DNA from 3 places in the Colwellia sp. SU-HH01217 genome. Region 1 is predicted to be linked to each of the others. Evidence: predicted binding sites of a transcription regulator. Region 1 holds the regulator's gene; each other region holds the start of a gene.
What was found. Region 1 encodes FNR, which switches genes on or off when oxygen is low (the NO sensors DNR and NnrR bind a similar motif). Its sites were predicted from a motif close to TTGATCTAGATCAA; they were not measured.
Positions count from the first base shown of each region.

Region 1 (10,051 bases):
TATTGGGGCATTTTTAACGCAAGCTCACCACCCTTTAGAATTATTAATTCCAGTTAATCCTATTCTTGATGATCAATTAGACGATATTTTAGCCGAAGAAGATAACTTGTTTACCCCGGTATCAGGCATAAAAGCGTTAATTATTGGTGAAAATACGCAAACTTTATTTATAAGTGGTGAATCTTTCCAACTCAATGAAAACACTAAAGAATTAGGAAGAGTTTTGGCAAAAGGCTACTCAATGACAACAAATCAAGCAAAAAGTTTCACCAATTGTTTGAAAAATAGACAGTTGTTAACTAGTGTTTTAAATAAGGGGTTTTGGTTCATAGAGTAACGGTTGCATTAGAATGTCATACAGTATCAGTCGGGTTGAGTGGGAGCAAGCTGCTCCCCTGTTAAAAAAAGTAAGAGAAAAAGTATTTATTTGTGAATGGCGTATTCCAAGAAAAATTGAGTTCGATAACAATGATCGAACTGCTTTTCATATATTAATTTGTGATGATATTAGCCAAGAGCCTATAGCCACTGGACGTATTTTATCTACAGGTGAAATTAGTCGAATTGCGGTTTTAATGCCATTTAGAGATGACAATATAGATAAAGTCGTATTGCATAACCTATTTAAAATTGCGAAAGAGCTTGATTTAAATGAAGTATATATTCACAGCCCTTTAGATACTGTGGATTATTTTACTAAACAAGACTTCAGCACTGTTGGTTCTGTTTTTATGGAAGCTGGTATGCCTAGGCAACGAATGGCATGTTTAGTTGAAAACGCAATAGACAATAGTAGCCTCTCTAAATGTTATTTAAGTCATTAATAACGATTTCATTATCTGCTTTACCAAAGTGTCTCATCATTAAACATTTGAAAGAGTATTTTGGCTTGACTATTTAAACGATGAGCTAATTTATTTTGTTTTTCTACCCTTGCCGCTAATAAATTCTCTGCCTGTAATTGCCATTTTAATGAAAAATGACGAACAGCGTCTCTAGCTTTTAACGCAACTTCAGCATTAGCATGATCAAAAGGTAAATCTCCACCGACCACCCAAAGTGCCGACTTATTAGCTAATGTTAGTTTCCATAAAGAGAATAGCGGCATTAAATATTTGTTCTCACTAATTAAAACATCCTCAATGATATAGCCTTTATTCTCTAAATATTCTAAGGCGATTAAGTACTGTGCTTTTTTCCACGCTTGTTGCGAAACCACCGACATTGTTCCTCCTAAATTCATCGTTATTTATGTACGCTTTACTTCACAGTTTGAATCGACGCTATTTTTCGCTTTTGTAGCTTGATAATAAGTGAGGTGGTAATGTGCGCATCGATACATAACTAGAGTATAAACTAGAAATAGTCATCCATCTTTTTCACGGAGAAAATAACGTGGCCCTTTTTGATTTAGTAGATTTTGACAACCACGAGCAAGTGGTTTTTTGTAGTGACGAAGCATCAGGCTTAAAAGCGATAATCGCCATTCACAGCACAAAGTTAGGTGCGGCTGTTGGAGGGTGTAGAATGTGGGATTATGCAAGCGATGAAGATGCTCTCATCGATGTTCTTCGTTTATCAAAAGGCATGACCTATAAAAACGCCATGGCAGGATTAACCATGGGTGGTGGTAAATCAGTGATCATCGGAGATGCAAAAAAACTTAAGTCTCCTGCGTTATTTAAAGCATTTGGCAAGGCCTTAAATAACATTAATGGTCGTTATTTAAGTGCAGAAGATGTCAACATTACCACCGATGATATTGCTATTGCTAATACGGTAACACCTTTTGTAACAGGCACTGAAGGAAAAAGCGGTAACCCTGCTCCATTTACAGCGTTAGGTACATTTTTAGGTATTAAAGCCGCTGTAAAATTTAAATTTAATATCGATAATTTAACAGGGTTAACGGTAGCTGTTCAAGGCTTAGGTAGCGTTGGCTACGCACTATGTCGACACTTACATGATGCTGGCGCACAACTTATAGTCACGGATATCAATCCTAGCACTTTAGATAAGGCGGCTAGCGAATTTGGCGCTAAAGTTGTTGGTTTAGAAGAAATATATGACCAAAACGCCGACATATATGCTCCTTGTGCGCTCGGTGCAACAGTTAATGACGATACCATTAACCGTATAAAAGCAAAAATCATCGCTGGTTGTGCGAATAACCAATTAGCTAACACAAGCCTTGATAAACGCTTGCAAGATTTAGACGTGTTATATGCGCCTGATTATGTCATTAATGCAGGAGGAATTATCAATGTTTCTTTCGAAAATGATTACTGCATTGACACCTCAACGGCAAAAGTTAAAGAAATTTATCAAACACTTTTACATGTATTTGAAACAGCAAAAGCGCAAAATAAGCCAACAGGTGAAGTTGCTGATGCGATGGCCAGAGAAATAATTGCAAACGGTGGAAAATAACAACACTCATCTCGTATAAAAGCCAATAACACTATTGGCTTTTTTGAATTACTTCATAACCCCCCTATATTTGTACCCCTTTAAAGTCCTATGATTAAATAAGTAAAATTATATTAAGTGTTAGAATTGACGAGGTAAAAGCAGTACAATATTGCCATAATTTAGCGTTACTGAAAAAGACAAACAACATGATAACACCTTGGTACAAAGAGCCGTGGGCTTGGTTAGTATTTATTCTTCCCTTTACTGCTGTAGTCGCTGGCATTGCTACCTATATAATTGCTAATCATGAGCCTGATCCCCTCGTTGTTGGTGAATATTATAAAGAAGGCAAAGCAATTAATGTCCAATTAGCTAAAGTAAAATTAGCACAAAAGCTTGGTATTAAATTTGAATTACAATACGCTAATGATAAATTGGTTATCAAGCCTACAGGCATTGAAAAAAGCTTCCCGCTTTTAAATGTTAATTTTTACCACCCAACCCAAGACTTTAAAGATTTTTATTTAGCTTTAACTCCCGATGGCTCTGGCTATTTTCGTCACGACTTTTCTGATATCAACGATACTGAAACTCAAGAAGACATTAAGCAACTTGATGGAAAATGGCGCGTTACCATTAGTCCTTTTGAAGATCATTGGAAAATTCAAAACACCTTATATTTTCCCCAATCTAAATTTATTGAAGTGCTGCCTGATTTAAAACAAGCGAATTAATTCATGTCTGAGAATTGCTTTCATTGCGGGGAATCCATCCCTGCAGGCATAAATATAGCGGTAATCATCAATAATCAATCACAACCAATGTGCTGTATAGGTTGTGAAGCAGTTGCCAATACTATTATTGACAATAATTTAACTGACTATTACCGTTTTAGAACTGAACCTGCTCATAAAGGCTCAACGATTATTCCAGAGCAGCTTCAGCGCAACCAGTTACTTGATGATGAAAGCCTTCAGGATGAATTTACCTATAAAACAGATCATTACAAAGAAACCATATTAAGTATTGAAGGGATTAGTTGCTCTGCTTGTGCATGGCTTATTGAAATGCAGTTGGAAAAAGTGGCCGGTGTATTATCTATCACTGTTAATGCCACTACACAACGTGCCACAATTAGGTGGCATGACGACGTTATCCATTTAAGTGACATTATTAACCAAATTGAACATATTGGTTATCAAGCCTTCCCTTTTAAAGCGAGTCAATCTGAAGAAAACAACCAACGACAAGCTAAAAGCTTTATCAAACGTTTAGGGATATCCGGCATTTTAATGATGCAAGTGATGATGATAGCTGCTGGTTTATATTTCGGTGCGTTTTCAGGCATGGCTGAGCATACAATAGTTTACTTACGTTGGGCGAGCTTAGCGTTAACCTTACCTATCGTCAGCTATGGCGCATTTCCATTTTACCAAGGCGCAATTCGTTCATTAAAAGCACGCAAATTATCAATGGATGTTCCTGTTGCTATCGCTATTTCACTTGCATTTAGTGCCAGTGTTTGGGCGACAATCAGTCAACAAGGAGAAGTGTATTTTGAGTCTGTCTCTATGTTCACTTTTCTTTTGTTAATTGGCAAATTTCTAGAATTTAGAGCAAGATCACGTGCCGCAGAAGTCTCCGCCAACCTGTTAAAACTAATGCCGATGACGGCAACTAAACTTGTAAAGAATAAAGAAAGCTTTATAGCAGCTAAAAAATTAGTAATGGGCGATTTAGTTTTAATTAAAGCAGGAGAAATCGTCCCTGCAGATGGCGTAATTCAAACAGGTAAAAGCCAGTTAAATGAAGCGATGCTTTCTGGTGAACAGTTGCCAATAACCAAATCTGTTGGTGATAAAGTATTTGCTGGCACCATAAATGGAGATAGCAATTTAGTTATCCAGGTAACGCACCCTGCTGGTCATTCATTTTTAAGTCAGCTCATACGCTTAAGTGAAGCATCTCAAGCGCACAAGCCCAAATTAGCGCTGTTATCCGATAAAATAGCGCAGTATTTTGTCGCATTAATTTTAGTTTGCGCCATTGCTACTGCTATCTATTGGCAACAACATCTTCCAGAAGAAGCTTTTTGGATTACACTATCTGTTCTCGTTGTTACCTGCCCTTGTGCTTTATCTTTAGCAACGCCAACCGCTTTAACTTGCTCAACAACACGGCTAAACCGTGATGGTATTATGATCAAGTCAAGTCATGTTATGGAAACAATGCCCAAAGCAACTTGCTATGCCTTTGATAAAACAGGTACCTTAACTACAGGTGAGTTTGTTATCGCTAAAACTATATTATTAGATGGTCATAACAAAAATGATATTTTATCCTTAGCTGCAGCACTTGAAAGTCATTCAGAACACCCTTTAGCTAAAGCCTTTAAATGTTATAGGGATTTTACTTTAAACGCATCGAATATTATCGTGCATCCAGGAAAAGGTATTTCTGGTACTTTCAATAACAAAAAATATACCATTGGTAAGCCTTCATGGCTTTTATCAAATCACGACTTAGAAAAGCAGTATTTAGATGCGCAATGTGTACTGGTGTGTTCTACTTTAACAAATGAAGAATCAGGATCTTCTTCAACGCACAATAATGAGCTAGTTGCTGTTTTTTATCTTGAAGATAAATTAAGAGATGATGCAGTCACCCTATTGAATCAGTTTACAAAGGCAAAGATAAAATCTGTAATGTTATCGGGCGATAACGAAGCTGGTTGTCGTAAAATTGCCACATTATTGCCACTCGATAATGTGTATAGTGGATTAAGCGCTAACGATAAAGTTAATCATATTAAAAAGCTCCAAGGCTTATTAACCAAGTCTACTACAACAGTAGCTAACTCCAAACAGCACCATAACGTGGTAATGGTAGGCGATGGTGTAAACGACGCTCCTGTATTTGGTGCAGCTCATGTTTCTATTGCTATGGGTAATGGTACAGATATTGCTAAAAATGGCGCTGATGTTATTTTATTAAATAACCAATTAAGTTCGTTAGCTACGCTAGCCAAAGTAGCTAATAAAAATCGACGAATTATCATTCAAAATTATTGTTGGGCTTTTGGTTACAATGCCATAGTATTACCATTAGCTATGTCGGGGTATATTACACCTTATATGGCAGTAATTGGCATGTCAGCAAGCTCACTAATTGTTATCACTAATTCATTGCGTTTACTGAAAAAAAACACTTAAACAATTTAACAAACACAGAGTCATTATAAATATGAGTATTATCTACGTTTTAATTCCTGTTGCTATTTTGTTGACTGCGCTTGGAATTTATATTTTTTTCTGGGCAGTAAAAAATAATCAGTTCAATGATTTAGAAAAACAAGGAATGAGCATTTTATTTGATGACGACAAGCCTGAAAAAGCTAATAACCAGTCGCTAACAACTGATCCTCAGTCACCTTCTGAGTCAAGCTCTTCTGAAAGTTCAACGATGCAGGCATCAAAAGAGAAAACACCAGAAAATGGAAATTGATCTTTTTTCAGCGTTCGTTATTGGCCTATTAAGTGCAGGACATTGTTTAGGTATGTGTGGTGGAGTTACAAGCATGCTAACATCTGCTATTGCTCAAAACTCATCAAGCTTTCCAAATGAAATAGTCACAAACCAAAGCCAAAATCGTCGTTTACAACATAACTTGCTTAAAAGCGCATCAGCAAAAAAAAATGTTTATTCAAAATTAATATTAGTACTTTGTTATAACCTTGGCCGTATTAGCTCATACGCGTTGTTAGGCGCTATAATAGGTTATACAGGTTCGTTGGCTGCCAAAAACATTGGTGTGCCCCTTGCCGGCTTACGATTAGTTGCAGGTGTTTTTTTAGTATTTCTTGGCTTATACCTAGGACAATGGTTAATGATTTTGGGCAGAATAGAAAGTATTGGCAAAACATTATGGCAATTTATCTCACCACTGAGTAAGAAAGTAATCCCCGTAGACAGCCCAAGTAAAGCATTAGGCTTAGGCGTTATTTGGGGATGGCTACCTTGTGGGTTAGTTTATTCTACTTTAACTTGGTCATTAGCCAGTGGTAGCGCCGTATCAGGCGCTATGATAATGGCAAGTTTTGGCTTAGGTACACTCCCAGCCTTAATCACCATGTCTTATGGGCTTCTAAGTATTAAAACAATATTAAAAAATGTCATGTTTAGAAAAACGATGGCTTTGGCGATTATAGTCTATGGCTTATACTCTATAGTGGTTGCATACCAACTCATGTTCTAATAAAATCCCATATAGTTGTTCTCCTTAGGGATTAATTTAGGGATATATCAAGTTATGCATCAAAAGCACTCTCCAGATCAAAATCATATTCATTGCCAAAATTGCAGTATTAGCGAATTATGCTTACCATTTTCATTAAATGATCAAGAACTCACGTCCTTAGATAATATTATCGATCGTAAGCGCCCGATCCATAAAGGTGACAAGCTTTTCCATGACGGTCAAGAAATGAACTCTTTATTTGCTATTCGTTCAGGTACATTCAAAACATATACTGTTAATGCCGAAGGTGAAGAGCAAATTACAGGTTTTCATTTAGCCGGTGACTTACTTGGTTTTGACGCCATTGCTAGCAATGAACATCCAAGTTTCGCTCAAGCACTTGAAACAGCTATGGTATGTGAAATTCCTTATGAAAATCTTGATGAATTATCTAATACAATGCCGAAGTTAAAGAAGCAGGTATTACGTTTAATGAGCAATGAGATACGCACCGATCAAGAGATGTTAACACTACTCAACCGTAAAAATGCAGAACAGCGTGTTGCTACTTTTATTTCAGCATTAAGTGCTCGTTATCATGCTCGAGGGCTATCTTCAAAAGAATTTAGATTAACGATGACTCGTAGTGATATTGGCAATTACATTGGCTTAACTGTAGAAACTATTAGCCGCTTATTAAATCGTTTCCATAAAAATCAAATTATTCATGTTGACGGTAAATTAATTAAAATTTTAGATGCAAAAAAGTTAGACGATACCGCCAGTTTTTAACCCCTTAAGCTTTAATAAACAAACTCAGCATAATCTGTTGCTGAGTAAGCACTTCTCAAACACTCCAATTCGTACTATGCTAATCTATAAAGAAGTTAAGTCACAATAAATTGATTTTAAACAATTAAAAATCAATTTTCTTGCGGCATAATATCTTTATCGATAAAACCTTAAGAGGCATATTATGGACCATTTTCAAAATATTCTTGTTGTGATTGACCCTACAACAGACGATCAAAAGGCATTAAAAAGAGCAATTGAATTAGCCAGTAAAACGCAATCAACTTTAACCGCCTTTTTAAGTATTTTTGATTTTTCATATGAAATGACAACAATGCTTTCTAGTGAAGAGCGTGAAGCTATGCGTCAATCTGTTATTAAGGATAGAGAACAGTGGCTAGCTGATTTAGCGAAAAATATGCCACATCAAGGTATTAATATTCAATACAAGGTTATTTGGCATAACCGCCCTTTTGAAGCCATTATTGAAGAAGTTATTGCTAAAAAACATGATATGGTAATCAAAGGCACCCATCAACACGACAAACTTAAATCTGTTATTTTTACACCAACAGATTGGCATATATTACGTAAATGTCCATGCCCAGTATTATTAGTTAAAGATCATAGTTGGCCAGAAAATGGCAATATTGTCGCTGCCCTTAATATGGGAAGTGATGAAGAAGAGCACCAGTCTCTCAATAATATTATTACAACAACTGCTCGCCGAATAGCTAAAATTCTTAACGGTAATGTACATTTAGTTAATTCTTACCCAGGCACTCCTGTTAATATTGCTATTGAAATCCCCGAATTTGATGCCAGTGAATATAACGAGTCTATGCTGCAGCATCATCAACAATCCATGGATGAACATGCAAAAAAATATAATATCGCTAAAGAACACACATTTGTTCAAGAAGGTTTACCTGAAACTGTTATAGAATCTGTATCAGAGCAATTGGATGCTGAACTTGTTGTATTAGGCACTATTGGGCGTACAGGTATCTCAGCCGCATTAATCGGTAACACCGCTGAACATGTCATTGACAGATTAAAATGTGATGTTCTTGCCTTAAAACCAGAAGGTTATGTTTCACCTTTTGAAAAATAGCTAATAAAATAACGTGACAAATAAAAACAATAATCACGGTTTTTATTTGTCACTCTCTTTTTTATATAAATATCTCATTACCTTATTTCTTCAATAATGCACACAAATTAACGCAAGCACTTCGCTTTGATAAACTCTAAAGGTATAATGCGCTCGATTAAACCTTATAAACGAACATTGTCTCGTTAATCATTCAGTAATACTCAGTAAACAACGAAGTAAATAACATGACCAATCAAATAAAACCGCTTTCATCAATTGAACAAACGCAATTACAAAAATTAGAGAAAAAATTACGACGTAACGTTGGTCAAGCCATTGCTGAATATAACATGGTGGAAGATGGCGATAAAATTATGGTCTGTTTATCTGGCGGCAAAGATAGTTACGCGTTACTGGAAATTTTACTTTTATTAAAAAAATCCGCTCCGATAAACTTTGATATAGTTGCTGTTAACTTAGATCAAAAACAACCAGGGTTCCCTGAACATGTTTTGCCTGAATATCTAAGCCAAAAAGGTGTAGAATTTAAAATTGTTGAAGAAAACACTTACTCCATTGTTAAAGATAAAATTGAAGATGGCAAAACAACTTGTAGTTTATGTTCAAGATTACGTCGCGCGATCTTATATAAAGCGGCAACAGAGATTGGTGCAACAAAAGTTGCCTTAGGCCATCACCGTGATGACATGATAGAAACTTTAATGTTGAATATGTTCTACGGTGGCAAACTCAAATCAATGCCTGCGAAGCTTGTTTCGGATAATGGTGAGCACATCGTTATTCGCCCATTAGCTTTTTGTAAAGAAGCCGAACTTGTGCAATATGCTGCCTTAAAGCACTTCCCAATTATTCCTTGTAATTTATGTGGTTCGCAACCTAACTTACAAAGACAAAATATCAAGCAAATGCTAAATGAATGGCAACATCAATTCCCTGGTCGGATAGAATCTATGTTTACCGCTATTCGGAACGTAGTACCTTCACATTTATGCGATAATCAATTATTTGATTTTAAAAATATTGATTCAGCTAACGGTATAACCAATGAAATGATTGATGGAGGGGATACTGCTTTTGATCAGGAATCATTCAACACACCCCTTGAAACTCATCCTAAGTTAAAAGAAAACCAATTAGACTTTATTGAAGTGAAGTAGATAACTTACAGCAAATTATTCAGCCAGCTAATGAGTGATAACCCAATTAAATTTAATGTGTGATGCACTTGCTGACTGAACTTTTACAAATTTGATTCTTTAAACCCAATTTCTCTCATAAGTACAAATAAGGATCGTTTAAGGCTTACTTTTTACAAAGTACGCTTGATTATGTCTTAACATTTCAGAAATTTCTAACACGTAATCGGTACCACGCTCAGAATATGGTAGTAACCCTGTTGCCAGTACTTCTGCCTGTAATGGTTGCCCTTGCTCTCTTAATTGCGTTCTAATTGCTCTAAATACACTATAAGCATTATTGGTATTAATATTATA
Region 1 is NZ_BAAJLX010000003.1:152,454-162,504, forward strand. Features, by position in the region: gene AC27G3_RS05630 (JmjC domain-containing protein) at 1-337, shown strand, start outside; gene AC27G3_RS05635 (GNAT family N-acetyltransferase) at 351-824, shown strand; gene AC27G3_RS05640 (DUF4826 family protein) at 845-1,225, opposite strand; gene AC27G3_RS05645 (Leu/Phe/Val dehydrogenase) at 1,396-2,430, shown strand; gene AC27G3_RS05650 (FixH family protein) at 2,619-3,146, shown strand; gene AC27G3_RS05655 (heavy metal translocating P-type ATPase) at 3,150-5,624, shown strand; gene ccoS (cbb3-type cytochrome oxidase assembly protein CcoS) at 5,656-5,916, shown strand; gene AC27G3_RS05665 (sulfite exporter TauE/SafE family protein) at 5,906-6,667, shown strand; gene fnr (fumarate/nitrate reduction transcriptional regulator Fnr) at 6,722-7,441, shown strand; gene uspE (universal stress protein UspE) at 7,626-8,555, shown strand; gene ttcA (tRNA 2-thiocytidine(32) synthetase TtcA) at 8,783-9,715, shown strand; gene AC27G3_RS05685 (glucosaminidase domain-containing protein) at 9,854-10,051, opposite strand, start outside.

Region 2 (10,051 bases), on a different contig from region 1:
AAACAAGTTATAACCTGTAAAAGATAAGGCACTGGTATCGAATGTAACATCTAAATCGAATGCAGCAAGCGATAAAGGCACATAATCTCCCAAACCATCAATCATGACGGTCACAGAGACAATGTCACCTGTGTCGGTAGTTTGTGTGGCAGGGTCGAGGGATAAAATGACATTAGCATTTGCAATACTGGTAAAGATAAAGCAAACGGCAAATACAAAATTTGTAACTACTTTTTTCATGAATAATTCCTTTATTAATTTAAATGAAAATCAAGATATATATGTTTTGCATGGATTTTTAGGCATATTTCATACCATAAAAAAAATATAACGATTAAACATTATGTTACAACCTTGTAACATTTTTGAATTAAGCACATTGTAAAAAAAATAGACAGTAGTTTACAGTGTCAGCCTTAACTTTGAATTTCTAGCTAACTTGATAAACTAATTTTTTAAATAAAAAAGTTAACTTATTTTATCTACGGTTATTATCGAGGCGGGGGAACTATCGCGCTATGCATTGCTGTTCGACACAAGCTGTGCTTGATGTTGAGAAATAATCAGACAAATTTAAGCAGGCTTTTTCAGTTTGACTAGATTGATGACTCATGACTTTTATTAAGATAGCCGCCCCTTTAGTGTTAAGCGCCACCATACAGCCTAATTTTTTCTGTTGTATGTCAAATAGAACACACTCTTTATTGGTTTGACAACTCAGATTAGCTTTAATAATTTGATGTATCGATTGTTCGACTGCCGTTAGAGGCAAGTTTGGTGTGACTTGATGTGCTGCGTTTGTTTGTTGTTGTTTGAGTTGTTGATCGTAAGATTCTTGTTCAAGCGAGTGCTTTAATTCAGTAGTGTAAGCTTTATTCTCTTTTAATAAATACCCTAAAGCCAACAATGTCGTCAAAAAACCTAAGAACACAATAATTGCAATACCAACCCATTTAATCATCGCTATAGCTGCTCTTAGCTAGGGGCTATGTTGCTTGGGTATAAGGCTATCATTGCAAAAATTGCCGACTTTATTTTTTCATTAGTTTTTCTAGAATTATCTTCCACATCAATATCTAGATCATAAACACTTCGCCAAACCGAACGTTTACTTTTAGGATCGATAAAATCAATCACTAAACTGCCTGGAGATAATGTCCAATTTTTTGTATCCGACTGCCAAGTATTGGCTCGCAAACAATAAGCACAATACAACACACTCTTATTATATTGAGAGAGTTCACCACGCCTTTGATTAATTAAATGATAACTCACAATTAAATCAGCTTGATCCACTTGCTTGTATGAAAAACCTTGCTGCTCCATCGCCCGTTCTATAGCAATCTCTATACCGTTACGAGTAACATCATTAATTGATTGAAAAGCGACAAAGTCCGAGTTTCTTTCATACAGGCTGTAACTTGTTACTTGATTAAAATCGTAACTTGTTTGATAAACTACACCGACTTGCTTGCTTGTTGAACATGCACTAAGCAGTATTGCTAATATGATAAAGCGTAAGAAATTCATTTAAGCCAATATAATGTCTAAAGTAATCTTGCTAGCCTAACAAATGCCCCACTGCTAAGCTACATCAAAATAGATAAGCTTATCTGATTAAACGCAATAACGTTTCCGCCAAATTCTTTAGCAAAAGCGACTGCATCTTTTTGTAAACTGAAACTGGCGAGTGTTTTACCCATAGCACCTGTTTTTACAGAGTCTGCAACATACCACGCATTTTTCGCATCAATAAAGTGTTCATCATTAATCGTACCCCACGGCATTTTGCTCATATCATGGACAAACATTTGGGCTACATTCCGTTTATTCTCAGGATCTAGATAGTAACTAAACATGTCCCTTGTTGAACAAAATTTAAAAACTTTGTCGCCCTGCTCTTTTCTAAACAATTCGCCTTTAGGGCCATCAAAACGTGTAATTAACATGCCACATAAATGGCACTCTTCACTCGCTTCAATAGCTACGGCTTTATGTAACATTTGCTGTTGTTTTTCTTGCTCAGAACAAGCGGCTAACGCCCCTAATACAAATAAACTACAAATAATAGAGCTAAGAAATCGGTTTATTTTTACTAAATTATTGTTCATTAAAGTGTCTTCTTTTTAAATATGAAAATAGCTAGTGCTAACGGTAAAACTACCCACGCACTTAACGCAACAAATAGCTGCCCTTGCGATAAACTTGCATTAATAGCTATCGCAAGCACACCATTAACATCGCTACTATCAAGCCCCGCAAGGTTGACTAATCGAAAAATATCCGCTGGATTTAACATCATTAACTGCGTCAAGCCTTGCTGTGTTATGCCTTGCTCTACCCCCACAAGCAACGCCAAGAGCGCTAAATCAAATGCTAATGCAAATAAAAACCAAGTTATTAATGCAAAACCCGCTGCTTTTGATTTTTCGCTCACCAGTAAACTTATTAAATAAGCAATTGCGGTAAAACTTAACCCCAATAAAATGGCACTGCCAATAAATAAGGAGAAGGTGATTAATATCACGTCATCTTCTAATTGAAAAAATAGTAAAAGCGCTGAAGCACCAAACCCTAAAAAGGTCGCTAAAGCGATAATACCGCCCTGACCAATAAACTTGCCAAGTAGGAGTTGTGTTTTACTCAGAGGATAGGTCAATAATAGCAACAGTGTACCGGCCTCTTTCTCACCAACAAAACTGTCGTAACTTAATAACAGGGCAATCAAAGGAATTAAAAACACCGCTAAGCTGGCTAAACTCGCCACTGTAGTCGATAGTGAAGCGATGCCTAATGTTCCAGACGCCGCAGAGCCAAAATAAGTTAATCCTAGTGATAAAATAGCAAATATGATGGTAATAGAAACTAACCAACGATTACGTAATCCATCATGAAATTCTTTACTAGCAACGGTAATAACTTGTCTCATTAGTGTTGCCCTCTGTTATTTTCCATTTTGGTAGTATCGGCCGACTCAAGTGACAAATAGTATTGATATACTTGATCTAAATTTGCAGGTTCCACATGAATGTCTTGCAATGAGTCTTGATTCAACAAATGCCTTAATGCCATCATTTTTTCTTGCTCGGGTACATGTAAAATATCTTTTTTCTTTGTTAAGAATTTTGATAACTGTGTATCTTCAAGTAAACTTCCATTTAGTCCCACCGGCTTTATGGCAACAGGTAAATTAGCTTGTTGACGCAATTGTTCTAACGAGCCCATAGCTAAAACCTTACCCGCAGATAAAATCATCGCCCTATCAATATGATGTTCAACTCCTGGCAAAACATGAGAACAAAGAATAACGCTAGTACCTTGTGTTTTAAGTTGATCAACCGTTTGATAAAAGTCCGCTGTCGCAATAGGATCAAGCCCTGTCGTTGGCTCATCTAATAACAAAAGTTTAGGCTGGCCAATAAATGCTTGGGCTAAGCCCAAACGTTGGCGCATACCTTTTGAATAAGTTTTGACTTGGCGATTCATCGCATGGGTAACACCCACCTGTTCGAGTAATTTAATGGCTTGTTTTTTCGCTTCTTTGTTACTGAAACCTTTTAGCTTTGCGAAATAGCACAAAACCTCAATACCACTCAGTTGTTCATAAAAACTGACATTTTCAGGTAAGTAACCGACTTGAGAACGCATATTCCATGCCTCTTTCGACTGAGGAGACATCCCCATAACACTAATACTTCCCTCACTAGGTGTAAGCACACCTAAAATCAGTTTCATCATGGTGGTTTTGCCTGCACCATTATGTCCAAACAAACCGAGAACCTCTCCTTGATTCAATGACATATTTATTGAAGTCAATACTGCTAAATTTTTAAATCTCATACTAATATCGTTTAAAGAAACTAACGGCGTCTGCATAATGATATAAAATCCTTAATTGTTTCGATTAGCGAGATTGCTCAAATCTGCTGGGGAGCTTTGAAGAAAAGGAACGCGCATTAAAGGAAAGCTGTCTTTAACCCCTGGCGGTTTTAATACAGGAAACTGGCGTTGTACCCAACGTAAAATTATTACCGCAGGGCTATCCATAAGCATTTTCATTTCAGGGTATTGCCAAACCAATTGATCAATACCATCGTTGGGCTCAAAAATAACGTCGCCAATATTATCGTTGTTCATGTCCCAACCTAAATAATTACTCCAAAAGTTACCTTTACCATTAAGGCTCCATTCTTGTTTTTTGTTGGAAACATACTTCACCTGTGTTGGGTTGTTAATAAAACTATTTCCATAAATTTTAACGTTTTCTGAACCTGCCGTTAAATGAATGCCAATTTCAGCAGTATCGACAATATTGCCAGTGAAGGTATTGTAGCCTGAGTTATAAACAAACAACCCTTTACCATCTCTACCTAACACTTTATTTTCAGGTAGCGTCCAAACATTTTTTATCCGATTATTTTTAATGGTTGATTCGGTAATAAAGTTAAATAAAAAACCATAATCTTCACTATCTGTGGTTTGATTGTTTGCAATAATCAAACGTCTTGAACTCATCATTGCATAGCCTGCACGTGTATTATAAGCCGTATTATTCAAGACTGAATTATCATAAGAGTACATATAATGAATGCCATAACGCAGATGATGCATGGTATTATGTTCTATAATATTATCTTGGCTGGCTATAACATAAATACCATCACGTACTTGACTTGTTTCGTTACGATAAACTCGGCTATTTTTAACATTTGATAACTGTATGCCGTTACCTCGGTCAGCCGATCGCAAAGCAATATTTCCTGAAACCATATTATTAAACACTTTGGCATTAGTGGCTTTATTTAACCAAATACCAAAGCCGTCTCCTGTTAACGAGTTGCCACTAATAATAAGGTTACTAGCAGGCTCATTAGAATATATCGCGGAATTTTGTGCCGTTAAGTCATCTCCCCAATTAACAAAAGTTAAGTCAGAAATGCTAATGTTTGAATTTTTCAAAGTAAGTGCATGACCTTGACCTTGCGCATCAATAATAGCGCCAGCAACACCAATTAATTGCACTTGTTTTTCTACAATAAAGTTGCCTAAATAACGCCCTTTATCCAATATAATCACATCGCCGTCTTGACTACTATCTAAGTGTGACTGTAAATTTTCTTGAGATGATATCTGTATACGTTTTGCTGCAACTTGATGAGAAAACATCATCATGAAACTGATCAATACATAGAAATAAAACGCTGTTTTTTTCATAAATGTTATCGGCTCTAACATTGATTAAGTCTCTTTCAACACGTGCATACTAAGGTAATTAATATAACAATAATTTACCTTAATTTTTAACACATCATATTGATCTTGATTAACTATTTTACTGTTTACTTTAATCGATTTTATTGAGTTAGCTTAGCAATACAATCAGCAACCACTATAGCGCCTGCCGAAGAAACATTCATCGAATTTCCCATACCAAACATAGGAATATGAATCTGCATATCAGCTAAGGCAATTACCTCATCGCATACACCTTTCTTTTCTGAGCCTAAAACAAAAGCGATCGGTAATTGGTATTCAGCTGTTAAATAGTTGATAGACGTTTTGCACAACTCAATGGCTGCTATTTGATACCCTTGCTCTTTGAGCATATTAACAACGTTAACCGTAGAGGCTTCCTCTTCGACTTTCACCCATTTTTGCGTTCCAATAGAGGTTTTTCTTAATTTTTTTGGGTTAATCTTTAAATCACCGCAAATAACTAATTTATCTAAACAGAAGGCATCGGATAATCGAATCATTGCGCCTATGTTATGGCTGCTTTGAATACCATCTAAAATAAGCACCACTTTGTTCTTTTCTCGTTGAATAAATTCTTCTCTAGAAGGTTTTTGTTCTCGTAATTCTTGGGTACTTAATTTACTCACTAATTGCTCTCTTTGGTGATAACAGCTATTTGAAAGCTAAATTATACTATGAAGCCTTTCAATTAAGATAATTATGAACCAACAAAAAACCCGTAACAATTAACTTGATACGGGTTTTATCTTACTAAAATGCGAGTAAAGATAACTTAGCCAATTAAGCTTCTACCAACATTCTACCGCGCATTTCCATATGTAGCGCATGACAGAACCAGTTACAGTAATACCATTGAACACCAGGTTGGTTAGCGATAAAGGTAACTGAAGAGGTCGCTTGTGGACCAATTTCCATTTGCACACCATGGTTTGTCATACAAAATCCATGAGTAACGTCCTCTACTTGGTCTAGGTTAGTTACAACAACAGTAACTTCGTCTCCTAACTTAACTTTAAACTCAGTCATACCAAAAGTTGGTGCAATTGAAGTCATATAAACACGAACTTTTTTACCATCGCGAATGATTTTATTTTGAGTATAAACATCAACACCATCACGTTTAGCTTGAGCAACAGTTTCCGCAAAAATAGGATCAGTACGTGGCCATAATTTTAATGGTTTTAATTTGCTACGATGAACCATGATACAATCGTGAGGTTCAGCAAATGCAGGGCCATCATGAACTAATTTCATTTCGTCACCAGAAATATCAATTAACTGATCATTCTCAGGGCGTAACGGACCAACAGGTAAGAATCTATCTTTAGAGAACTTACATAACGACATCAACCATTTTCCATCAACGTCACGGGTTTCACCTTGAGATGTATGGTTATGTCCTGGCTGATATTGTACATCGAGCTTTTGACGAATGTAGTTCACTTTTTTGCCATTATGCGCATCAATCGCGTCTTGAACGTTCCATTTAGCAATTTGGCTATCAAGGAATAATGTTGTATATGCGTTACCTCTATTATCAAACGCAGTATGAAGTGGACCTAAACCTAATTCTGGCTCCGCTACAATAGTATCGCGTGGTTTAATTTTATCAGCAAATAGCGCATCTAATTTTTTGATAGAAATGATAGAAACTGTAGGAGAGAGCTTACCGTTAGCAATAAAGTACTTGCCATCAGCAGAAGTATTTAAGCCATGAGGTGATTTTGGTACAGGAATATAACGCGTTAATTCAGAGCCTTTACGCCCATCTAAAACAGGCACGTTATTGCCATTGTATGTTTTATATTTACCTGCTTTTAATGCAGCTTCACAAGCAGCTAAACTAAAGACAACCACATGATCACGCTCAGAGGTAATCATTTCGCCTAGCGACATCCCCATTTCTGAGTTATAACAAGTCGATGCAAAATACTTTCCGTCAAAGTCTGCATCAGTATTATCTAAGTTACCATCAACCATGACTTGGAAGGCCATTTCCATAGTTTCAGCATTTATTACGTTGTATAGCGAGCGGTAAGTACTAACGTCTTCTAAACTTTCCTTACCATCGTTATTCATAGGGATTTCAAATTCACCGTTACAAACAACATATTTTGTATAAGGTACTTTTTGAACACGCAAACCATGAATAGCATGCGCGTTTGGTACAGTTAGCATTTTATCGCACTTCATTACATCACAACGAATACGTGCCACTCGTGAATTAGCTTTATCATTAATAAATACGTATTTTCCGTTATAACGACCATCTGTCATACTCATATGAGGGTGGTGTGAGTCACCAGTTAAAAAATGCTCACTATCGCCCTTAATACGTTTAGACTCGTTAGTAATACCCCAACCAGTCGCACTATCTATATTAAAAACTGGAATACGCATCAACTCACGCATTGATGGTACACCAACTATACGTACCTCACCTGACTGACCACCCGACCAAAAACCATAATATTCATCTAATTCGCCAGGATGCACTACAGCACTAGCACCCGCTTCAGCCATTTTCGCTTTAGCTGTAGAAGCGAACATAGCGGCAGTCATAGGCGCAGCAGCAACAACACCTGCACCAATTAAGGCTGACTTACCAAAAAATTTACGGCGTTCTTCGTTTTCCAACGCGAGATTATCAGCGTCTTTATTTGTTTTTAAGTCTTCGTTACTCATTAGATTCTCCAGTTCATTAAATGAATGCACTATCGTTTTAATTATCTTTTCATCGCCACTCACTTAAGTGTTAAGCGACATTTACCGTTGGTATTTCATCTTTTTGCAATTTACGTTTTTTATACTTAATTTTTTTCAGTGGTGGACACTTTTCATCGTTGTAATAAGTGACTTGGCAATCTAAGCAGTAATGACATTCGCGCATGTTAATCTCACCATTAGGGTGTATTGCTTGAATTTCACACTCTTTCGCACAGGTTTTGCATGGCTGACCGCATTCTGGACGTCGACGCAACCAGCTAAATAATCGAATGCTATTACTGGTTGATAATGCGGCACCTAGTGGGCACAAATAACGGCAAAAGAATTTTCGATTGAATAGGTTTATCACTAACAATGTCATGGCATACAGCACAAATGGCCACTCGCGATCGAACTTCAATAAAAAAGTTGTTTTAAAAGGTTCAACTTCAGCAAATTGTTCAGCAGTGGCTAATGAGTCCATCGATAAGCCAAACAAGGCTAGTAAGATTAAATACTTAATTGCCCATAAACGTTCATGCACCGCCCATGGCAATTCAAATTGTGGGATTTTGATATAACGGGCAAACACATTCATCAGTTCTTGTAATGCACCAAATGGGCATAACCAACCACAATAAACAGCACGCCCCCATAGCAACATGGTGACAGCGGCTGCACCCCATAACATGAAAATAACAGGGTCAAGCAGAAATAAATCCCACGAAAAGTCAGAAACAAAAGCTTGTAAGAAAGTAAAAACATTTACCACTGACAATTGACCACCCCAAACCCAGCCAATAAACACAACGGTAATAACTAAATAGCCATGGCGAAAGTTATGCATAAATTTAGGGTGGCGAACAAGGATGTCTTGAAAGAATAGAGTTGCCAGTAAAATAACCATTAAGATAGCTAAAATAACCACTTCAACGTGTTTTTCTTGCCACACTTCTTGAGTTAAGGTTAGCTCTGGCTCTGGGTAAATAAGTGGCGGACGATCCACATATTTATCGAGTGTGTGATAATCCCCTTTAAAACTAGTAAAAATACTATCAATGGCGCCAAGTTGACGGCGAACTAATAGCTCAACCTGCCAATCGACACCAGGGTTAAATGCATGCTGTGGACGAACGATAAATAAAGACATTTCTTTAAAATTAGGTGCCCCTTCTATATAAAGATCTGTAACTCGGTAAAAGTCTAAATCACGAAAGGCAAACGCTTCATCATTTTGTAAAATTTGAATACGATCAAAAATTCCCCCTCTGACATAACCTGACCCTTTGTAGGAATATCCATTACCTAATAAAATGATAGCGTGTTCCTCAGGTTTTAACGTATCCATTAACCACTGATATTCAGAATCCCCTAACAAATTTCGACCGACACTGGGAATGTCTGCTTGAGCAAAATAAATTTCAGCAAACATATCCTCTTTCTGCTCTGGGGTCGCTTCATCAATATGTTCAACCTCAGTGCCAACAAAAGCTTCGTCAACCGTTTTTCTTGTCAATGCTAATTTGCGAATCGAGCCATCACCAACGAGTGTCGACCAATTAGCTTGCTCGTAAACATCAGCGTATATCGTTGACATTGGCTGAATGATTTCCTGACTTGCTTTGATGATGCCTAAAGAACGCGCGACTTGAGTGGCCGACTTAACGATAGCCACATTCATCACCATTACCGTAACCGTCGCACCTGATAACCCATCAATATGAGTGACCCCTTCTTTTTTATTGCCGCCAACCTTTAATCGTTCTTTAACACTTAACCCTGTGTATTGATCAGCAAAATTAAAAAGTTTAGTTTCTGGAATGCCAGCTAAAATAATCGGTTCATGATGTTCAAGCACTTTGGCCGCTAGATACAGGCCTTTTGGATTAATCGCAACCAACATATTAACGGGCTCGCCGGAATATGCAGGTATTTTGGCTAGATCATTAGTCTCAAAGGCATAACCAATAACCTCTTCTTCTTGATAAACAGTCCAAATAAGGGGATCGCCTGTTTTCTCTGAAATATTGGTCGCTTGTGGAAAGATTTCTTTGATGATTGGTAAGGGATCTTTAGGAGGACTGACAAA
Region 2 is NZ_BAAJLX010000001.1:537,473-547,523, forward strand. Features, by position in the region: gene AC27G3_RS02315 (cohesin domain-containing protein) at 1-240, opposite strand, end outside; gene AC27G3_RS02320 (hypothetical protein) at 509-961, opposite strand; gene AC27G3_RS02325 (DUF4136 domain-containing protein) at 976-1,530, opposite strand; gene AC27G3_RS02330 (nitrous oxide reductase accessory protein NosL) at 1,590-2,111, opposite strand; gene AC27G3_RS02335 (ABC transporter permease) at 2,111-2,929, opposite strand; gene AC27G3_RS02340 (ABC transporter ATP-binding protein) at 2,929-3,876, opposite strand; gene AC27G3_RS02345 (nitrous oxide reductase family maturation protein NosD) at 3,892-5,214, opposite strand; gene AC27G3_RS02350 (TrmH family RNA methyltransferase) at 5,355-5,882, opposite strand; gene nosZ (TAT-dependent nitrous-oxide reductase) at 6,037-7,941, opposite strand; gene nosR (transcriptional regulator NosR) at 8,012-10,051, opposite strand, start outside.
Region 2: the regulator FNR is predicted to act here: its motif matches at 5,314-5,327, upstream of AC27G3_RS02345 (nitrous oxide reductase family maturation protein NosD).

Region 3 (10,051 bases), on a different contig from region 1:
TAACTGCGGCTCAACTTGCCTTAGTTGCTCAAGCAGATGAAGCGTTTAACGGTTTAACTTTTCAATACAGCAATAATATCCCTTTCAAACAAATTTGCGCGTTACCGACGGTACTTGATGATAAATTTGCTTATAATTTAACAGGCACTATTGATGCTAACGAGAATGTTTATAGTGATAAACCTTATTTAATCAGTAAAGACTCTTTACAGCTCACCGATATGTACCGTCAATTAAAACGCAGTAGAAACTTTAAACCATTATTACATTTAGGCTGGCGTTTAGCGCCAAAACCACGAAACAAAGCCGCTGGATTTAGAATAATTGGCGGTGAGAATTTAGCTTTTAACTATGAAAAAGCTCAACTTGATTATCAAGCAGCTCTTGAACAAGAAAATCAAGCGAAAAGGTTAACCCACACACTTGCTGACTCTGAGCTAGTCAATGAGTTGAACGACGAACAGTTAATTGATTCAAGCAAAACACAAGTCACGGCTCTTTCAGCACAAGAGCAGTTAATTCAAACTAGAATTAACGATATTTTAGCTTCGGTTGACGATATTTCTACTAGTGATGAACTCCATATTATTGACCAACTTGATGCTAAAAGCTTAGCGATTCATACAAACGATGAACCGTTATTACCAGTACTTGTAGATCCTGTAAAACCGGCACAACCATGGACATTAGACGGGTTATTTAGAGTACACCTTAATCATTATTTATACATTACCGCTGATTTTAATATGTTAGAGACAAGCGCTGCGAATGAAACACTTGATACAACACATAAGTTGCCAATAATGAAAAGTATTCGTTTTAAACAAAACAGACGCGTTATTAGTGGCGAAATACATTATTTTGATCACCCATACATGGGGATGATTGTGCAAATTCGCAAACACGCTCGCCCTAAACCAGAAAATGATTCTGAAAGCGCGAATCAAAATTAGCAGCACATTTATTAAATTCTTTATTTAACTTTTCAAATCACCAGAACGAACATTGAGACCAATATGAGTAATATCAGCCAAGCCGAACAAGATAAAATACAAGCTGCGGTATTTCGCCGTTTACTAGCACATTTAGACAGCCGAAAAGACGTGCAAAACATTGAATTAATGAACTTAGCTGGTTTTTGCCGCAACTGTTTTTCTAAATGGACGGTAAAAGAAGCTGAGGCTTTAGGTGTAACATTAGACATTGATAGCGCCAGAGAGCAAGTGTACGGCATGCCATATAGCGAATGGAAAGAAAAACATCAGTTACCCGCAACTGAAGAGCAAATGGCCACCTTTAATGCGTTAAACCCAAAAAAGTAGTTTGTTAGTAATTAGCCTGAATTCATCAGGTTAATTCCTAATGAAATTCAGTTAATATCGCTAAAAACGCATCACCAAAACGTTCAAATTTGGTGATGCCAATTCCCGAAATCGCAAGCATTTGCGCTTGATTACTCGGCTGATTAATTAACATCTCTTGTAATGTAGCATCACTAAACACTACAAATGCTGGCACGTTATGCTCATCGGCTAAACGTTTACGACACGCTTTTAATTTTAACCATAGCGGCATATCAACTTCTTCAATAGCAATTTTTTGTTTTTTAGCGCGTTGATTACCTGATGAACCACTAGCAATTGACTCGGCAACATCACGACGAAGTTGTAATGCTTGTTGCCCATTAAGTAGCGGCCGACAACTTTCTGTTAACTTAACCGCACCATAGTTGTCGGCATCAACAGATAAAAATCCGCGTACCACTAACTGTCTAAACACACTACGCCAAGCATTAGCATCCAACTCTTTACCAATACCATAGGTTGACAGCTTTTGATGGGAAAACTGTTTAATTTTTAGATTGCTTGCACCAAGTAAAATATCAATTAAGTGCACCACACCAAAGCGTTGTTCACTGCGATAAACTGTCGACAACGCCTTTTGTGCTGCCGTGCTCGCATCCCAAGTCTCAACTGGCGTGAGACAATTATCGCAATTACCACAGTGATCATTGGCTTGTTCATTAAAATAATTTAATAGTACTTTTCGGCGACAACTGGTGACTTCACATAAACCTAACATGGCATCTAGTTTACTACGCTCTGCTTGTTTAAATTGCTCATTGCCTTGAGATTCTTGCATCATTTGTTTAAGAAATACCACATCTTGCAAGCCATAAATCATCCAAGCAGTTGATGGTAAGCCATCTCGCCCTGCTCGTCCTGTTTCTTGATAATAGGCTTCAATGGATTTAGGTAAATCAATATGAGCAACAAATCGAACATCGGGTTTATCAATGCCCATACCAAAAGCAATAGTCGCTACAATAATAACATTGTCTTCGCGTAAAAATCGTTGTTGATGCAAAGCTCTTAACTCGCTCGATAATCCCGCATGATAAGGTAATGCGGTAAAACCTTGTTGCGATAAATACAACGCAAAGCTCTCAACACGTTTTCTTGATAAACAATAAACAATGCCGCTGTCTTTGGCATGGCTTTGTTTAATAAAATTTACCAATTGCTTTTTAACATTGTCTTTGTGGGTAATGCGGTATTGAATATTAGGACGATCGAACCCTGAGACATACTTTTGAGCATTTTCTAGTTGTAAACGGGTAATAATTTCTTGTTTAGTTCGCGCATCGGCTGTTGCTGTTAACGCCATTCTAGGCACTTGAGGAAACTTTTGTGCAAGCATACTCAGCTGCAAGTAATCGCTTCTAAAATCATGGCCCCACTGAGACACACAGTGAGCTTCATCAATGGCAAACAATGAGATAGTGAGTTGTGATAATAATGCTAAGGTACGTGACTGAATCAGCCTTTCTGGTGCTATATAAAGGATATCGATATTGCCACTTATTAACTGGCTTTCAATATCACTAACTTGCAAAGCTGATAAAGTTGAATTTAAAAAGCAAGCATTTACACCAACTTGGGCCAATGCATCCACTTGATCTTGCATTAAAGCAATAAGCGGTGAAATAACAACACCCACGCCTTTTCGCACTAACGCAGGTATTTGATAGCACAAAGATTTACCGCCGCCTGTTGGCATTAGCACTAAAACATCTTTACCGTCGATGGCTTGACTTACAATATCAGCTTGTTGTCCCCGAAATTCTGAATAACCAAAAGTATTTCTTAACAAGGATAACGCATGATTATTCGCTGTATTTGACATAAACAATTCCATTTAGGGGGAAGTTAGCAGTGCAGTTATTTAACAGAATTCACTTCGTCTGCTGTTAAATATCGCCATTGTCCAGGCTCAAGATCATCAGGTAAAACAATGTCTCCAATTTGCTCTCTGTGCAACCCTACCACTTTATTATAAACCGCAGCAAACATTCGTTTAACTTGATGGTACTTACCTTCAGTAATAGTAAGTAGTACTTCTTTATTCTGACCGTCTTCAATTATAACTAGCTCTGCTGGACGTGTTAGTGAAGCCTCCCCTTGTAATTGTACTCCGTTTTTAAATTGTTCGATGATCGATTCATCGAGTGGGTCTCTTAGCCATACACGATAAGTTTTTTTACACTGTTTTTTAGGTGAAATTATATTATGAGACCATCGTCCATCATCGGTAATTAATACCAAACCTGTCGTGTCGACATCTAATCGCCCTGCTATATGGAGATCAAACGCCTTATCAACATCAACAAAGTGTAAAAGCGAGGGGTGTACTTCATCAACATTTGAGCAAATAGTATCGAGTGGCTTATTCATCATAATGTAACGAGAAGTACGAGCAGTTAGCGTTTGACCATCAACACTTATATGATTATTTTCGTGAACTTGGGTGGCTGGATTTTTAACAACTTCGTTGTTAACTCTTACTTCCCCACTTTTTAATAATGATTTCGCCTCATTTCGGCTTAGTTCGGTGCTTTTACAAATAAATTTATCAAGGCGCATAATAATTAATAATAACGAGTAAAGAGAAGCTTTACGCTATTATCCTTGCTGATAGGAAAAACTGTCAATGAAATTTATAACGGTTATGAAAAAGAAAAGTGTCTAGGCATAAAAAAATCCCTAACAATTATATTGCTAGGGATTTTTAACACTGGAAAATGAAATAAGCACTCAATATTTGGTGCTTTAGCTGAGCTATTTACACCATGCGACGACGAGCAGCAATGCCCATTACAGCTAAACCAAATAATGCAATTGTTGTTGGCTCTGGAATGCTTGCAGCATCTAAGTTAGCAACAGATAAAGTGTTAGTTTGTTTATTGTCGTTAGTAAAACGAATTGAGCTGTTACCGTTACAACAGTCTTCTGCCCAATAAACATCAATTACTTGGCTGTCACGAGCAAGATCTGATAACGAAACAGTGAAAACATCTGAGTTACTCCAGTTGTTGCTCCACCATAAATTATCAGTACGGCTATCAACTAATAAACCGTCAACGTAAATAGCAGCGCCGTAACCCGCGTCTAAACCAAAATCAAATACCCAATTTGTAGTATATCTTTCTAAAGATAAATCAATTTGTAAATGACCAAAGGTGTTGTTACCTAAACGAAAACTATCAAGGTTATCAACAACATTACTAGTAATTGCTGAGCCTTGTGAAAGCCATGAGCTAGTAAAATCAGATGAGTCAACACCGTTATCGATAACGCGTGTTTCAAGGGTAATTAGTGTTGCGCTAGCATTTGCACAAGTAAAAGCTAATGCTAAGCAAAAAAGTTTGATGTTTTGTAAATTCATTACTGCTATCTCTTAGTAGATTAAAAAAATAAATTCACTCAACTAAGAGCAATAAACAAGCCAACTTGCAACACACTGTATTTATTAGATAAATTTTAAGCTAAAATACTTTATGTAAATTATATTGACACAATTGTACAATAAAATATATCGTCGTTTGTACTAACCGTATTTTTTAATTAAGCGACTGACATACCTGCTATTTGATGCCAATAACCATTACACTCCTTAACCGAATTAAGTTTTTGCTTAACAGGGTGTTCTAACTGTTTTCTAAATAGTGTTAATTGCCTGAACGCTTTTTCACTGTCAGCGCTCACTCTGGCAATATCTACACCTAAATTATTGAGCTCAGGTATTTCATTTATTAGGTTGTATTGATAGCCTGACATTGTTTGTATACCATTGAGTATAAATACTTTTTCATGCTCACGACTTCTCATCTCTCTACCTTGAGGGTACTTAATACAACAATATTGGCAATCATCTTTTGCGCGGTTTTCAGAGCGCGCGGTAAAACAACGAGCAGAATAAGCTAGCGGTAAATATCCCCAAGAAAAAACTTCACACTCGAATTGTTCTCTTATATTTTCATCTTCGGCTTGCTCTAGGATCTGTTTAAGCCAGTCACCTGATAATTCAACCGGCATTGTCCAACGAATCATCCCTTGTTTTAACAAAACTTTAAGCGTAGATAAATTATAACAATTAATTGCAGGGCCAGCGACAAAGGGCATCTTTAACTCATGCATCAGTTGCACAGCGCTAAGATCATTAGCTTCAACTAATAATTCACCGTTATCGCATAATCGTTTCATTACTTGTAACTCAGAAGGAGATTCGAGCAATGCCATGGTGGAAATAACAATTTGTTTATCTTGAAACTGAGTATCATTTATCAGTGTTTTCGCCATATTATTGGCAAGTTTAAGCCAATCTTTTGCTCTCAATTCTCTTCGTTTTGAGCAAACGGTTTCTCCTAAATAAATAATATCTGCTTGGCTACTGAGAGCCTTATGGTAAAAGTTTTCCACTTGTTGTTTAGGCCAAAAAAATAAACTAGGTCCGAGAGAAAATTTCATATTATTACCTTGATGATTAAATAGAGCTTATTGCCATTTACGGTGATAGGCACCAAGTGTGGTTTGCGATCCTTCAGATAAATTAGCCAGTGCTTGCATCCATCGTTCTGCCAGTTCAAATTTATTAGGGAAATGCTTAAAATGATCTAAAGCTTGTCGCCAAGTTTTGGTAACTTGCTCGACATAAGCAGGACTTCGCTGACGGCCTTCAATTTTCACTGATACTATACCCATTGAGGCAAGCTCTGGAATTAATGCTAAGGTATTTAAACTCGTGGGTTCTTCTAAGGCGTGATAAACCTTGCTGTCGACTTCAAACCTCCCTTTGCATAAAGTCGGATAACCTGCCTGCTCACCAGTTTGATAGCGATCAATTAATACATTATTTAAACGGCTTTCTAAACCTTGCTCTGTTTCTTGCCAACGCACATGCTTTGCTGGCGAACACGCACCAGCGGTGTTCGGTGACTCTCCTGTCATATAGGAAGATAAATAACATCGCCCCTCGGCCATAATGCATAAACTACCGAACGCAAACACTTCTAACTTAACAGGACTAGATTTTGCTAACTGCCTAACTTGCTGAACAGATAACACCCTAGGTAATACGATTCTTTGTACATCAAAATTATTTTTAAAAAACTTTATCGTTTCTAAGTTTGTACTAGAAGCTTGAACCGATACATGCCGCTCAATTTCCGGATACTTATGAGCCGCATAATCCAACACCCCTAAATCGGCAATAATTAATGCATCACAGCCTATTTCAACTGCATTATCTATCGCTTTCCTCCAACGCAATTCATTATTAGGATGGGCAAAAGTATTGATTGCAACATGTAGTTTTTTACCATGCAAATGAACATAGTCGGCCGCTTTAACTAATTTATCACCATTAAAGTTTAACCCAGCAAAGTGACGAGCATTAGTATCATCTTTCATACCAATATAAACTGCATCAGCACCATTATTTATTGCCGATTTAAGCGCAGGAAGATTCCCCGCAGGACATAATAGCTCCACTCATTTTCTCCAAAAACCACCTTACCAAAATACGGGTAATGACCTATTTGATAAGGTATTGATTAACATAAGAAGGCTGCATCCTAACGTGACTTTAACGGCCATTTATTGATTTAAAATAACTTATTTTGTATCACAGATAAAAATCACTAATTGTCCAATTTTGTTGATCTAGTTCACAGTTAAAATAAACACGTTTGCTACTATTAGAATCATTTTATTTCTCGGATTAACATTGTGTCTAAGCTTTATTTATTAACTAAAATACCATTACCAATACGTGAAAAAACAATTTCTATTGTCCCAAAAATGTTGAAGCCATTACTGCCAATTATTCCCATCAACGTTAAAGAGAAATTACTATTAAAGATACTCAATACTATTTTCAACGAAGCTATTTCAGAGGGTGACTTTAACTGTTTAGAAAATAAATGGTTAAAGATATCGGTTACAGATCTAGAGCTAAATTGGTGGTTAAGTGTTAAAAACAAGCAATTAATAGTGTCTACTAAACAAAAATCACACAAAGAGGATGTCAGTTTTAGCGCCAAAGGTGATGATTTATTGCTTATAGCAGGGAGAAAACAAGATCCAGACACCTTATTTTTTCAACGTCGATTGAGTATTGAAGGTGATACTGAACTAGGCCTAGAAGTGAAAAATTTAATTGATGCAATAGAACTTGAACAACTTCCCTGTTCTCTTCATAAAATCGTAACTAATTTCGCTAATTTGTTACAGCAAACATATGATGATATTGGATATTATCAGCAGGTTAATAGCCGCTAATTAAATAAACTGAGCTCGGCTTAACAAATATTTCTCTAGCAGCTATTTTTCCTTACTTCTTCGTTAAATTAAGAAAAACTATCAAGCTAGAGTGGAGTAAAATAATTATTTGCCTATTTTTCAAACTGTTAACCATCCCTTAAACTGAGTTCAGGTTAAATAGCTAACTATATTGGTTTATTTTAACAAAGCATAAAATACCATACATAAAGTTAAAAATATTTGACACCACACAAGAGTCAAGGTATCTTAACATCAAGTCAAATATTTTTAACATCAAATAATGTAAGTGAGGATTTATGTCATACAAAGAACAAGGTTTATGGGTTTCGCTTTCGCTAACCCTCTATTTAATATATTTTTATTATTCAAAGATGCTGTTATTACAAAGCAGTATGAAGCTAAACGAGGCAAGTTATTTTGGCTTACTAATCACTACCGTTATTTGGTTAACAATAATTTCAGTTATTTCTCACATCGTTTTAGCCATCATTAATTACAAAGAGGCGGATAATGTAGATGATGAGCGAGATAAATTAATAAACTTATATGGTTGTCGTGCAGGCTATTATTTTTTATCGATAGGTGTCGTCGTTTCAATTGTTCATGTGCAAATTAATAATGTAATTGGTACGCATTTGGGTATTAGCACTGAATTAGATCTAGTCAATTTCATGCATATTATTGTAATGAGTTTCTTAATTGCCGACGCTATTAAGTACGCTACTCAAGTATTTTATTACCGCAGAGACAGCTAACATGAGTAAACCTAAACCTAAGTCCATAACAAATGAAATTAGAAAGTTGCGTTTTAACCAGAATGAGATGACACAACAGGCGCTTGCTGATTTAGTAGGTGTGTCTCGACAAACGATTGTTGCAATTGAAAAAGGGAAATACTCACCCTCTCTAGAGGTGGCTTTCAAAATTACTGATGTATTTGAAGTGCCCTTTACCGAGGTGTTTAATTATCAAGTTGTATAAAACAACGTTAGCATAAAATCACGCCGCGTTATGTTTGCAAAATTTTTATTAATTAAACGAAACTTTATAATAAACGCGGCGCCTTTAACTGAACGTTACTTGCTATTTTTTCACTACTTGTTGCTCGAAAGAATTCTGTTTTAATAACAGGCGTTTTATTTCAGCCAGTTCAACTTCTAATTTATCTATTTGCGCTCGGCTTGCATGTTCGCCACCATCTCCCGTTTCGCCATGTAATGCGGCGCGATAGCTTTCGTGCTCTTGCCCCATCACTTCTAAAACGGTACCTACCATCATATTTAAAAAGATAAATGCTGTTAAGAAAATAAAACTAAGATAAAAGATCCAACTAAAGGGGTACACCGCCATAGTCTCGTACATCACATCTGTCCAATCTTCAAACGTGGCAACGCGAAATAAAGTCAACATAGAGATAGAAACATCTCCCCATAAAACTTCATTTATTTGGTTAAACAACATACTACCAATGGCGGCATATATATAAAAAATAACAAACATTAGAAGTACAATGTAACCCATACGAGGTATTGCTTTAAGCAAAGCATTAATTAAAATACGAAGCTCTGGCACCATAGACACCAAACGTAAAACTCTAAACACCCTTAATAATCGAGCAAGTAGAACGCCTGTTCCTCCTGTTGGGATTAAACTACCAATAACAATCACTAGGTCAAAAATATTCCAACCACTTTTAAAAAAAGCTTTTTTATCCTGATACGCTAAAAATCGAATGGTAATCTCAATCACAAAAAAAACAGTAATACCGCTGTCGAGTAACGTGAGAATGTACACCACATCATCAGGTAAATTGTGTGTTTTAGCGCCAATAAGTAAGGCTGAAAGGATAATGACGGTGATCACTATTCCTTGGAAAATTTTACTGCTATCAATTTTTTTCAACTGTCGTTGAGCACTATAAACCAAAGACGCCATAATTAATTTGCTCCAACACCAACAAAAGGATTATTGATACGCTCTTCGCCAAATGTTCCCATAGGACCATGACCTGGAATAAAGTGAACATCATCACCCAGAGGGAATAAATTTTCTTGAATAGATTCGATTAATTGCTTTTGGTCACCACGTGGAAAGTCAGTACGTCCTACCGAACCACAAAATAATACATCACCTACTTGTGCTAATTTTGAAGCACGATGAAAAAAGACAATATGTCCTGGCGTATGACCAGGGCAAAAGTACACTTCAAGTTCAATATTGCCAAATTGTACTAGATCACCTTGTTCTAACCAGCGATCAGGCGTAAATTTTTCAGCGCCAGCAAAACCAAAACGTTCTATTTGTTGAGGGATAAGATCAATCCAAAACTGATCTTCCTTATGAGGGCCTTCAATAGGAACTGAAAAATGATCAACAATAGCTTGTGTTGCGCCTGCATGATCAATATGAGCGTGGGTGAGTAACACCTT
Region 3 is NZ_BAAJLX010000005.1:260,974-271,024, forward strand. Features, by position in the region: gene AC27G3_RS09045 (CsiV family protein) at 1-953, shown strand, start outside; gene AC27G3_RS09050 (DUF1244 domain-containing protein) at 1,017-1,322, shown strand; gene recQ (DNA helicase RecQ) at 1,360-3,186, opposite strand; gene rsuA (16S rRNA pseudouridine(516) synthase RsuA) at 3,222-3,923, opposite strand; gene AC27G3_RS09065 (CCXG family PEP-CTERM protein) at 4,123-4,725, opposite strand; gene AC27G3_RS09070 (U32 family peptidase) at 4,905-5,807, opposite strand; gene ubiU (ubiquinone anaerobic biosynthesis protein UbiU) at 5,835-6,830, opposite strand; gene ubiT (ubiquinone anaerobic biosynthesis accessory factor UbiT) at 7,068-7,619, shown strand; gene AC27G3_RS09085 (hypothetical protein) at 7,919-8,377, shown strand; gene AC27G3_RS09090 (helix-turn-helix transcriptional regulator) at 8,379-8,603, shown strand; gene AC27G3_RS09095 (ion transporter) at 8,706-9,557, opposite strand; gene AC27G3_RS09100 (MBL fold metallo-hydrolase) at 9,560-10,051, opposite strand, start outside.
Region 3: the regulator FNR is predicted to act here: its motif matches at 6,997-7,010, upstream of ubiT (ubiquinone anaerobic biosynthesis accessory factor UbiT).